Regions from separate parts of the Paenibacillus sp. FSL R7-0312 genome, predicted to be linked through region 1. Evidence: riboswitches for the same ligand, from Rfam matches in the RefSeq annotation. Region 1 holds a riboswitch; each other region holds the start of a gene.

Region 1 (3,278 bases):
CGTTCTTCCCTGGCAACAGAGCTTTACGATCCGAAAACCTTCATCACTCACGCGGCATTGCTCCGTCAGGCTTTCGCCCATTGCGGAAGATTCCCTACTGCTGCCTCCCGTAGGAGTCTGGGCCGTGTCTCAGTCCCAGTGTGGCCGTTCACCCTCTCAGGTCGGCTACGCATCGTCGCCTTGGTGAGCCGTTACCCCACCAACTAGCTAATGCGCCGCAGGCCCATCCCCAAGTGGCAGATTGCTCCGCCTTTCATTCTCTCTTCAGGAGAGGAAAGAAATTATCCGGTATTAGCTACCGTTTCCGGTAGTTATCCCAGTCTTGAGGGCAGGTTGCCTACGTGTTACTCACCCGTCCGCCGCTAAGTTCATTTGAAAGCAAGCTTTCAAATGAACTCCGCTCGACTTGCATGTATTAGGCATGCCGCCAGCGTTCGTCCTGAGCCAGGATCAAACTCTCCAAATTGTATTTAGAAAGAGCGATTGCTCATTTTGAAACATCTGACGAGAATTTTCATTCTCACGATGAAGTTTCTAAAGCGTACAAGACGCTGTGAAACTCATCATTTTTGGATCTCGCCGAAGCGATCTCCCACTCACTCGTTGTTCAGTTTTCAAAGATCAAGCTTGTTGTCAACGACGACTACCGCGTCACCAGCAACTCTTATAATATATCACGTTCATCCGAGTAATGCAAGCTTTATTTTGAAATCACTTATTTAAGTCATTTCTCATTAAGTTTGCCGCTCCAACAACGCTTACTTATAATACCCTATCTCTCTACTAAAAAGCAACCCTTTCCTAAATAAAAATAACCCGCTTAATAATTAAGCGGGTTATCCTCAATGAAACTATAAATGCATCTGCTCTTAGTAGAACTTAGCTGCAGTATATTTACTTGCTACTTTAACCAGATCTGCTGTTTTGCTGTTCTTGGCAAGTCCAGCATCAACTGTAGTATCAATAGTTACCCATTTGCCATTAAGGAACACTTCATTCCAAGCGTGGTAAGACGTCACATAGCTTGTGTTACCCATAACCAGTTTGGTAGGAATACCTTCACTGCGAAGCATAGTAGCGAATAAGGAAGCGTAGTCGTAGCAGATTCCTTTCTTGGAAACAAGAGTACTGTCGTTGTTAGGGATGTAATCTGTAGTTACACTGGAAGCCAGGGAATAATCATACTTCACATTGGCAACGATATAATTATAGATAGCCTTCACTTTGTCTTCATCTGATGTCAAACCTTGTGTAAGTTGTGCTGCTTTCAGAACTGCTTTATCGGAAGAACTCCATTTAACATTCTGTACGGAGCTCAGATATACTGCGTTGGCGTTGCTCAGGCTAAGATCTACCGTCTCGGAAGAAATTACTTTGTATTTGTTGCCGGTAGTGTTCTCAAGTACGGAAACCTTGTATGAACCGTTACCTTGTTGCAGCGGGAATGTTTCAGTTGGTTTGGAGGTGTACAAGTTGTAAGTGTAGCTGTTATTGTCTTTGGTGATCATCAGCTTAATCTTCTTATCCTTAGGAACATTATAAGATACTCCGATAACACCCTGATCCAGTTGACCTATGTTCAACCAGCCTGCATCTGCATTAGCAGCTTGAGCTGTACCTGTCTGCATCGACGTAACCACTACGAATAGTGTAACCAACATTAGATAGAACTTCTTCATTGGATAAAACCCCTTTCGGTAGCTGGCTGCCATCCTTACGGGAAGGCCCTTTAGCTTTGCGTCCCTACCTTTCGATAGGTTTGCCGTTATCGTATAAGCTTTATCTGTCCTTGCTTCTACCATAAAATGCTAGATATACAATAAGAACAAACAAAAAAAGCCTCTTCATTCGGTAGCTGGCTGCCATCCTTACGGGAAGGCCCTTTAGCTTTGCGTCCCTACCTTTCGATAGGTTTGCCGTTTATCGTGTATTAGCTTTATATAGTTATATCTTACCATATCTATTTCTATTATCAAGACCTAAATCACTAGATTTCTGCGAAAACAAATAAAAATTTTAAGTATTTTAAATTTTTCCGTCATCATTCTACAAACATCAGGATAACTTTGCGTGAATGATAAGTCTATGCGTTGGATTCACCAGCGGATCACAAGTAATGAGTGTAAGAATCTTGTCATCCTCATTCCCTTTCAATACGGATACATCGGTCGGTTCCACAATAGTTACATCATAAACTACATAATTGTATTCCTGCTTACCGGTTGTAACGGAAATAGCGTCCCCCACTCCGACTTCATTCAATCTATTGAACAGCCTTCCCGTAGTTCTTGATCTATGCGCTGCAATCGCAGCATTGCCAGTAGCGCCGAGCGGAGCCGTCTCCTTCATATGCGCAGCTGCATGCTTCATATTCGCCTTGGTGGCGCCTTCCAGTACAGGCAGCTTCAGATCTATTTTGTCGATTTTGATAATCGCCATCACCTTGCCTCCGACTTCAATCTCAGGCGCTGCAGAGGGTTCAGGCTCTTCCGCAGCCGACTCATCTGCCAGCAGCTGGGTTACTTCCGCGTAAGGCTTACTTAGATCAGCACTGGCCGGAGCTGAGGCAGACGGAACGATTTCACTGTAGGCCTGTTCAGCCTCTTCCAGCAGCTTTTGCTGCTGACGGTCATTGTACCATTCGCTTCCTTTGGGATAGAGCATAATTAGCACCCCGGCAAGTATAATCAAATAGGATAATTTCCGCATGACAATCGCCTCCGTAATATAGAATAGATGATACCCTTCCGGAATAATTAAGAAGCAATGCTTCTATATAACAAGTAGAAACGACTTTACCGTCCTTTTTAAGGACGGTACCGTTTCAGCGAGAAATAGAAGGTAATTTATAGCAGCAAGCATATAAATTCATATATTTTCAGAATACCCACTTCCGGCTTCCGAAGAAATTAATGATTACCGTAACAAATGTGACCAGCACTTTGGCGATCAGCACTTGAATACCGAGAGAATCGGTCAATATATGAATCAGCAGCACCGATATAACCAGCACCAACAGGTTCAGCACGATAAACCTGACCAGCTGCATCCGGTCGAAGCCCTCTTTATTGCCGATGTCCCTGTCACGGAAGGTTACCTTTTTGTTCCAGAAGAAGCTGTTGGCCGTACCGGCGCTATAGGAAATAATCTGCGCAGGGGTATTGATCATCCCAAGGGAATGCAGCAGTGTGAATACAGCAAAGTCAACCAATGTATTCAGCAGGCCTACCGCATTGAATTTCAGGAACTGGATGAACCCCGCACTCCATCTCTTATCT
Region 2 (3,278 bases), 560 kb from region 1:
AACGGTGAGATTCATATTCACAATATGCATATCAGCCCTTTTGAACAAGGGAACCGCGCCAACCCTACCGATCCAACGCGTACACGTAAGCTGCTCATGCATAAGGAACAGATTCACAAGCTGCTCGGTTCCTCGAAGCGGGATGGCTTCACGATTGTGCCGCTGAAGATTTATGTGCGCAATGGCTACGCCAAGCTGCTGATCGGCCTTGGTAAAGGTAAGAAGGAATACGACAAGCGCGACTCCGCCGCGAAGCGCGATGCTCAGCGTGATATCCAGCGTGTGCTGCGCGACAAACAGAAGATCGCCCGCTAGACTGGTAACCACCTGGCGCCCAATTGTTCCAGATTCGACCTTCAATTCCTTTAACCTACGTGTTAAAGTGTTGATAAATGTGCTATACTGTGTAAGTAAAACTTATTGCTTCTGAACAGCCATCTTGATCAAGATAGCTGTGAACCGGATCAGCATGTATGCTTGTCATTGATCCGTTAATCCGAAGCGCCCTTTCTAATGAGGGGCCGTTCTTGGATTCGACGGGGATAGTTCGAGCATGAGTAGCGAGTAGTGGGGACGCGTCCGCTTCATCAACGCTAAAGCCTATTAAACGGCAAACAACAAAACAACTACGCTTTCGCAGCCTAAGAAACTGTGCGCGTGCTTCTACCCTGCATCGCCCATGTGACAGGGATAGGGGCTAACAAGTAGTGGGATACGCTGTCTCATCTCCGCCTGCGGTGAGCTGAAGAAGACAATCAGGCTGACCCAACGTATAGCCGGTTACGGGGCGATACTCGGGTGACATCAAATCCGTGACTACACTCGTAGAAGCTTATGTGCCGTTATCTTCGGACAGGGGTTCGACTCCCCTCGGCTCCATATGGAGTATCAGTGAAGACACCTTTAGGGGTGTCTTTTTTCATTTCGGCGGCTGTTTTGGACTATACGTGGTGGTTAAAAGGCTTGCTGTGACGCGGTTTCGGGGGCTTGCTGTTAATGGATACAGTGAGTTTCACTGAGGCTATACGGAGACCGGTGGCTTTGGCCTCCACGTAACCCGTGATAAATATGCTCCCCCTTCGGCGTGTGTTTTCGCCTTCCATACCCATCATCCGCCCTTCGATTTTGACCAAAGAAGAGATCGTTGCAGTCTGAGCACTCCTACCTGCTATAAGTTGATATGAACGGTGCCATACGGAAATGTAGAAATTGGTTGTAACACCCAGCAGTATCAACTATAATTAGTGTCAGCTTGTAGATTAATGTCGAATAATGTATTGTCTTTCAGATAATCTCAATAATAATAGGGCACACTCGTTGAAAAACGGGGTCGCAAAACTACAGGGGCTATCACATGTCCAATTTGGATATGTTATGCCAGCCAGTTACCGAAGGCAAGGAAACCTCTCCTTTTCGGGAGAGTTTTTTTGTTGCAATGGGCCTGATTCATAAGGTGGGAGAACAGTGAGTATATTTAATAAGTCGATTGTATTTATCATAGCTCTGATTATTTTTGGACTACTAGGTAATATGCTCAGCCTATCCCTATTGCTGGGGGTCAATTTTATCTTCGGTAGTATATTCACCTTTTTGATATTGCGGATATATGGTCTTAAATGGGCTTTAGTGGCATCGGTTATTGTAAATGGTTACACGTTGTTTCTTTGGAATCATCCTTACGCTATGCTTGTTTTTGTGCTGGAAACTTTATTTGTCGGCGTCTTCTACAGAGGGAAAAGGATTGTTCTTTTTGATAGCCTATATTGGATGATTTTAGGGATGCCTCTCATATGGGTATTCTATCGTTATGCCCTGGATATGAATTTTACCGCTTCCCTGCTGGTTGTGCTTAAGGATGCCGTGAATGGTATTTTAAATGTATTGATTTCCAGTTTAATCTTTACTTATCTGCCTCTTCTTAAATGGCCATCATTCCAAAAACGCAAGATGTCGAGCTCTCTTCATGATGTGCTTTTCAACATATTTGTCACGTTTACCTTTATAACTTTGCTTCTGGTGACGGTGATGATCGGTCATGAACAGTATCACAACATGAATGAAAAAATAAAGTCAGAGACTGAACGAGATTCCGCTATCATCCGCAATGATCTTACAGAGTGGGGAGAAGTTCATGTTGCCGCAGTGAATACTTTATCGATGGCGGCGGCTGAGAATAGGATGGAAGAGATCGATTCCTTGCAGCGCCAAATGGCTTATCTACTGGCGTTATATCCGGATTTTACTACTTCATACATTGCTGATCGCAACGGAGTTACAAAGCTGTTCTCTCCATTACTAAATAACAAAGGAAAGTCAACGATTGGCTTAAACTTCTCGGATCGGCCTTACTTTGAATATATGAGAGAAAAACACCAATTCGTTGTTTCCGATGTGTTTCTTGGAAGAGGTTGCGTTAACGAACCCATTGTCGTTGTGGGCTCCCCTATTATGATTAGCGGCGAATTTACAGGGGCGGCCGTAGGTGTGCTCAATCTTAACTATGTTACAACGGAGTTAAAAAAGCTGGCGAATAATAGACTAATGAATGTCACAATCGTAGACCGGAATGACAGGGTTATTGCGAGTACTCGTGATGATCTGGCCGTTATGAACCCGTATAACTGGGCAGAAAGGGGCGAAGCAAGTGAAATAATTGGCGGTTTGTATCACTGGTTCCCGGATGCTATCAGAAATCCAATGAACAGATGGGGAGAATCCTCCTATTTCAAGATCATGACAATTCCGGAACTGGGTGATTGGAGTGTTATTGTCGAGGCACCAATTGCCCCCTATCGTGACCGCTTGTATAGCTACTACATAAAAATATTCAGTGTTTTATTGGCCTGTGGATTGATATTTATTTTTATTTCTAATGTGATCAGTGAAATCATTGTTCGACCGATTAAGCTTTTAACCCACACAACCACTAATTTACCTGAGAAAATAGCCGAGAACCAGAGCGTGAACTGGAAAGGCAGCTTTATACAAGAAATTAATACGCTTATATCTAACAGCAAGGATACGGCCACCAGACTTCAAAGCATGTTTGCTGAGATTCAACTCCTCGCCTATTACGACTGCTTGACCGGTTTACCCAATAGAGTCAACTTTAATCAACGGTTACAAGCTTACTTGAAGGAAGCCGACGACCATGGTCACACAGCCGCAATCCTGTTCATCGATGTCGATCGGTTTAAGATGGTAAATGATACGTTCGGTCATACAAAGGGCGATCAGTTATTAAAGCTGGTAGTTGTGAGGGTTCAAGAATGTCTTGG
Region 3 (3,278 bases), 280 kb from region 1:
ACAGATGCCCTGGGGGATAACAGCTCCCATAATCTCAAAGACGATATTATTGTAACCTTCCTTATTAACAAGGATAAAGTAACTTCGCCTGTCCTGGTTATTTCACTGGCCGACCTTGAGCAGCAAAGTCCGGATCTTGTAGCTAAGGGAATTCTCGGCGGAATCTTTGGTGTAGAGAATGGGGGCATCAAGGCAGGCACCTCAGATAAGCTGAGCGTACAGTTTGCCTTCAAGGAAACCTTCCAGCCGCAAAACTACTATCAAGGCGATACGCTGGCCCTTACCCTGAACTTCGATGCCAATCAGGAAAAAGGCGCCCTCAAATAATCTGCCCTGTCACGCATTCCTGTTCTCTGATCTTTAAAAAACATAATATACTCGAGGAGGAAATTAATTATGGGTATCAAAAAAACATTGGGTCTTGGCGTAGCATCGGCAGCACTGGGATTGTCTTTAATCGGAGGGGGCACCTTCGCTTACTTCAGCTCCACAGCAACCAGCACGGCAACCTTCGCGGCAGGTACGCTGAAGCTCGGCTCTTCCTTCAATACACCTGTTGCCCTGACCAATCTGAAACCGGGTGATTACACCGTACGCACGTTCACCTTGTCCAATGACGGCACTCTGGATATCAAGCTCCTCACGTTGGCTACCAGCTACACCGTAACTGATGCGAAGGGAGATAATGCCGGCCAGGATCTTGGAGATCACTTCAAAATCAAACTTCTCGACAGTTCTTACACCAGCGGGCCGCTTACCGGCCATGTGCTGTCCGAAATCTCCTTGAAGGATCTGAAGAACACATCCAGCTATGATCTCGTAACGGCGGGTGTACTGCCGGGAGGCATCGCCGCTACCCAAACCAAAACCTTCAAGATTGCTTTCGAATTCGTTGACAATACACAGGATCAGAATATCTTCCAGGGTGACGGCTTGGCGCTGAACTGGACATTCAATGCTACGCAAGGTTTGGGAGAAGCCAAATAAGGCTATTAAACTATATACACAAAACGGCATATCCTCCCTCATCCGGGCTGGATATGCCGTTTTGTCTCTCCACTGCCGCCAGCTTCCGTCAGGAACAATGATTTTTGTCGGTTTTGCGAATTTTTGTTATACTGATAACAAAAAGTACGGAGGGCGTTGTAATCGTGTCAGATAACATGGGAAGCCGCATCCATAGGCTCCGTCTGGAGAAGGGTTATTCTTTATCCGAGCTTGCGGATAAGGCTGACGTGGCGAAATCATACTTAAGTAATGTTGAGCGGAATATCCAATCCAACCCCTCCATTCAATTTATCGAAAAAATCGCCGATGCACTTCAAGTATCCATTCACGTATTACTGTATGGCGGAGTTGCAGAAACTGCAGAACCGGTTCTTGATGGAGAATGGTTCAGGCTGGTACAGGATGCGATGGCCTCTGGTATAAGCAAACGTGAATTCAAGGAGTTTCTTGATTATCAGAAATGGCGGCTGGAGCAGAAGGATAACTGAAATACCCCCACAAAGTGAGGCAGCAGCTTCGATGATTACTCAGGTACTTTGATGGGACCCCGAAACAACATGTAAATTCCAACAGAAGAGGGCACAGCGTGTACACCGCTGTGCCCTCTTCTGTATGTATCCGTACAATGCTGAATGCCCTACATCGCCTGGAGTGCTTTTTCACTAAAAAAACGCCGAATCTCGTCCGCCTGGATGCCAGCCTGCTTAGCAGACATTAGCAAATGCACCCATTCTAAATCCAGATCAACTGCCTGCAGTTCGTCATTCCCCTGGTTGGACTTATCCAAGAAATCTCCTCCTAGAATTTTCGCGTCCCCAGGCAGTCCGGCCATCATAGTATTTCTACTTTAGATCCGAGACTTTGTGCCCCTGTCTTTCGGCAGGTTTACCCTTTACTGGACCCTTTACATGAAAGGATCTGAAAGAATCGATGAAACCGTTCTCCGCAATAACATTATACAAGATCTTACATGAAAAGTGTGTCGTTTTCTGGGATTTTTTTATGTTAAATCGTGAGGACCCTTAGCTAAAATTGCCAATGGCTTGTATAAATAATTCCAATTCATCTTCAATCGGTCCAAATTAGTTTAAATATACTAAATAGATTTAATCCTATAACACAATATAGAAGTAATTACCCATTTCTATGATATACAACCACCTAAATCCTTAATTTTTTTATTAACTCCAAAGATATTTTGTTCCTCCGGCCTCACCCGGATAATTTATGATTGTTCTGTATGAATTCCCTGCTGAATCATACCGTTTTGCGAACGGATTGCACGAAAGTATGAATTGATTACCCTGCCGGAAAGTAGCACAATAAGATGAGAATGAAACCGCAAACATCGCAGCTCCGCTAAGCGGTGTTCCTATATACCGCATGTGGAGTTTATCCGTTAGGAGGACCTACTCATGGCCATCAAAGAGCCCTATAACGAATCTGTCTGGAGCAAGTATTACGGTCCCAATCTGGGCTACATTCAGGAGAAATACGAGCAGTTTGTCAAGGACCCTTCTTCCGTAGAGCATCATTACCGCGATCTGTTCACAGTATCCGGCCCGCCTCCCCTGGCTCCGGATGCCGTCAAGACGCCTCCCCCCGCCATCTCGGGAGATACGGAGTGGCTCAAGAAAGCTGTTAAAGCTTCCAAGCTAATGGCTAACATTCGAATATACGGCCATATGGCTGCCGATATCGATCCGCTGGAGCGGAGCACCAACCCGATGGCGAAATGGCTGGAGATCGAGACCTATGAGCTGACGCGCGAAGATCTGAATGCCCTGCCGGCTTCGCTGATCTGGGAGAATGCCCCTGAGGGCGTGCATACCGCTATGGATGCCGTTCACAGAATGCGCCAGGCCTACACACAGACCATCGCCTATGAATTCGGGCATGTGCATGACGAGCGTGAGCTGCGCTGGCTCAACAGCCAGGCGGAATCCACGACGTCGCCTGCTCCACTGAACCATGCGGAACGCAAAGAGCTGCTGAAACGCCTGATTCAGGTAGAACAGTTCGAGACCTTCCTGCACAAGACCTTCGTCGGCCAGAAGCGCTTCAGCCTGGAAGGCAATGATGCGCTCGTACCTATGCTGGATGAAATTGTCCGCGCTGCCGCACATGACGGCGCTGAGCATATCCTGATGGGTATGGCCCACCGCGGAAGACTTAATGTGCTGGCCCACATTCTGGGCAAACCTTATGATATTATTTTCTCGGAATTCCATCATTCGCCGAACAAGGAGCTCTTCCCGTCCGAAGGCTCT

What was found. Region 1 has a riboswitch for cyclic di-GMP ahead of MKX70_RS02530 (transglutaminase-like domain-containing protein). Riboswitches for the same ligand answer to the same signal wherever they lie in the genome.
Region 2: it holds a riboswitch for cyclic di-GMP, as region 1 does, so the genes downstream of both, MKX70_RS04835 (bifunctional diguanylate cyclase/phosphodiesterase) here and MKX70_RS02530 (transglutaminase-like domain-containing protein) in region 1, are expected to answer to the same signal.
Region 3: it holds a riboswitch for cyclic di-GMP, as region 1 does, so the genes downstream of both, MKX70_RS03755 (anti-repressor SinI family protein) here and MKX70_RS02530 (transglutaminase-like domain-containing protein) in region 1, are expected to answer to the same signal.

What each region holds. Positions count from the first base shown of each region.
Region 1 covers NZ_JBBORE010000001.1:604,230-607,507, forward strand. The annotation lists rRNA gene MKX70_RS02525 (16S ribosomal RNA) at 1-466, opposite strand, end outside; gene MKX70_RS02530 (transglutaminase-like domain-containing protein) at 870-1,661, opposite strand; cyclic di-GMP riboswitch class I at 1,694-1,774, opposite strand; cyclic di-GMP riboswitch class I at 1,848-1,928, opposite strand; gene MKX70_RS02535 (class D sortase) at 2,056-2,709, opposite strand; gene MKX70_RS02540 (GtrA family protein) at 2,879-3,278, opposite strand, start outside; gene MKX70_RS02545 (glycosyltransferase family 2 protein) at 3,273-3,278, opposite strand, start outside.
Region 2 covers NZ_JBBORE010000001.1:1,162,400-1,165,677, reverse strand. The annotation lists gene smpB (SsrA-binding protein SmpB) at 1-315, shown strand, start outside; RNA gene ssrA (transfer-messenger RNA) at 518-882, shown strand; cyclic di-GMP riboswitch class I at 1,298-1,393, shown strand; gene MKX70_RS04835 (bifunctional diguanylate cyclase/phosphodiesterase) at 1,465-3,278, shown strand, end outside.
Region 3 covers NZ_JBBORE010000001.1:883,006-886,283, forward strand. The annotation lists gene MKX70_RS03740 (TasA family protein) at 1-327, shown strand, start outside; gene MKX70_RS03745 (TasA family protein) at 397-987, shown strand; gene MKX70_RS03750 (helix-turn-helix domain-containing protein) at 1,164-1,496, shown strand; gene MKX70_RS03755 (anti-repressor SinI family protein) at 1,646-1,795, opposite strand; cyclic di-GMP riboswitch class I at 1,824-1,908, opposite strand; gene MKX70_RS03760 (2-oxoglutarate dehydrogenase E1 component) at 2,424-3,278, shown strand, end outside.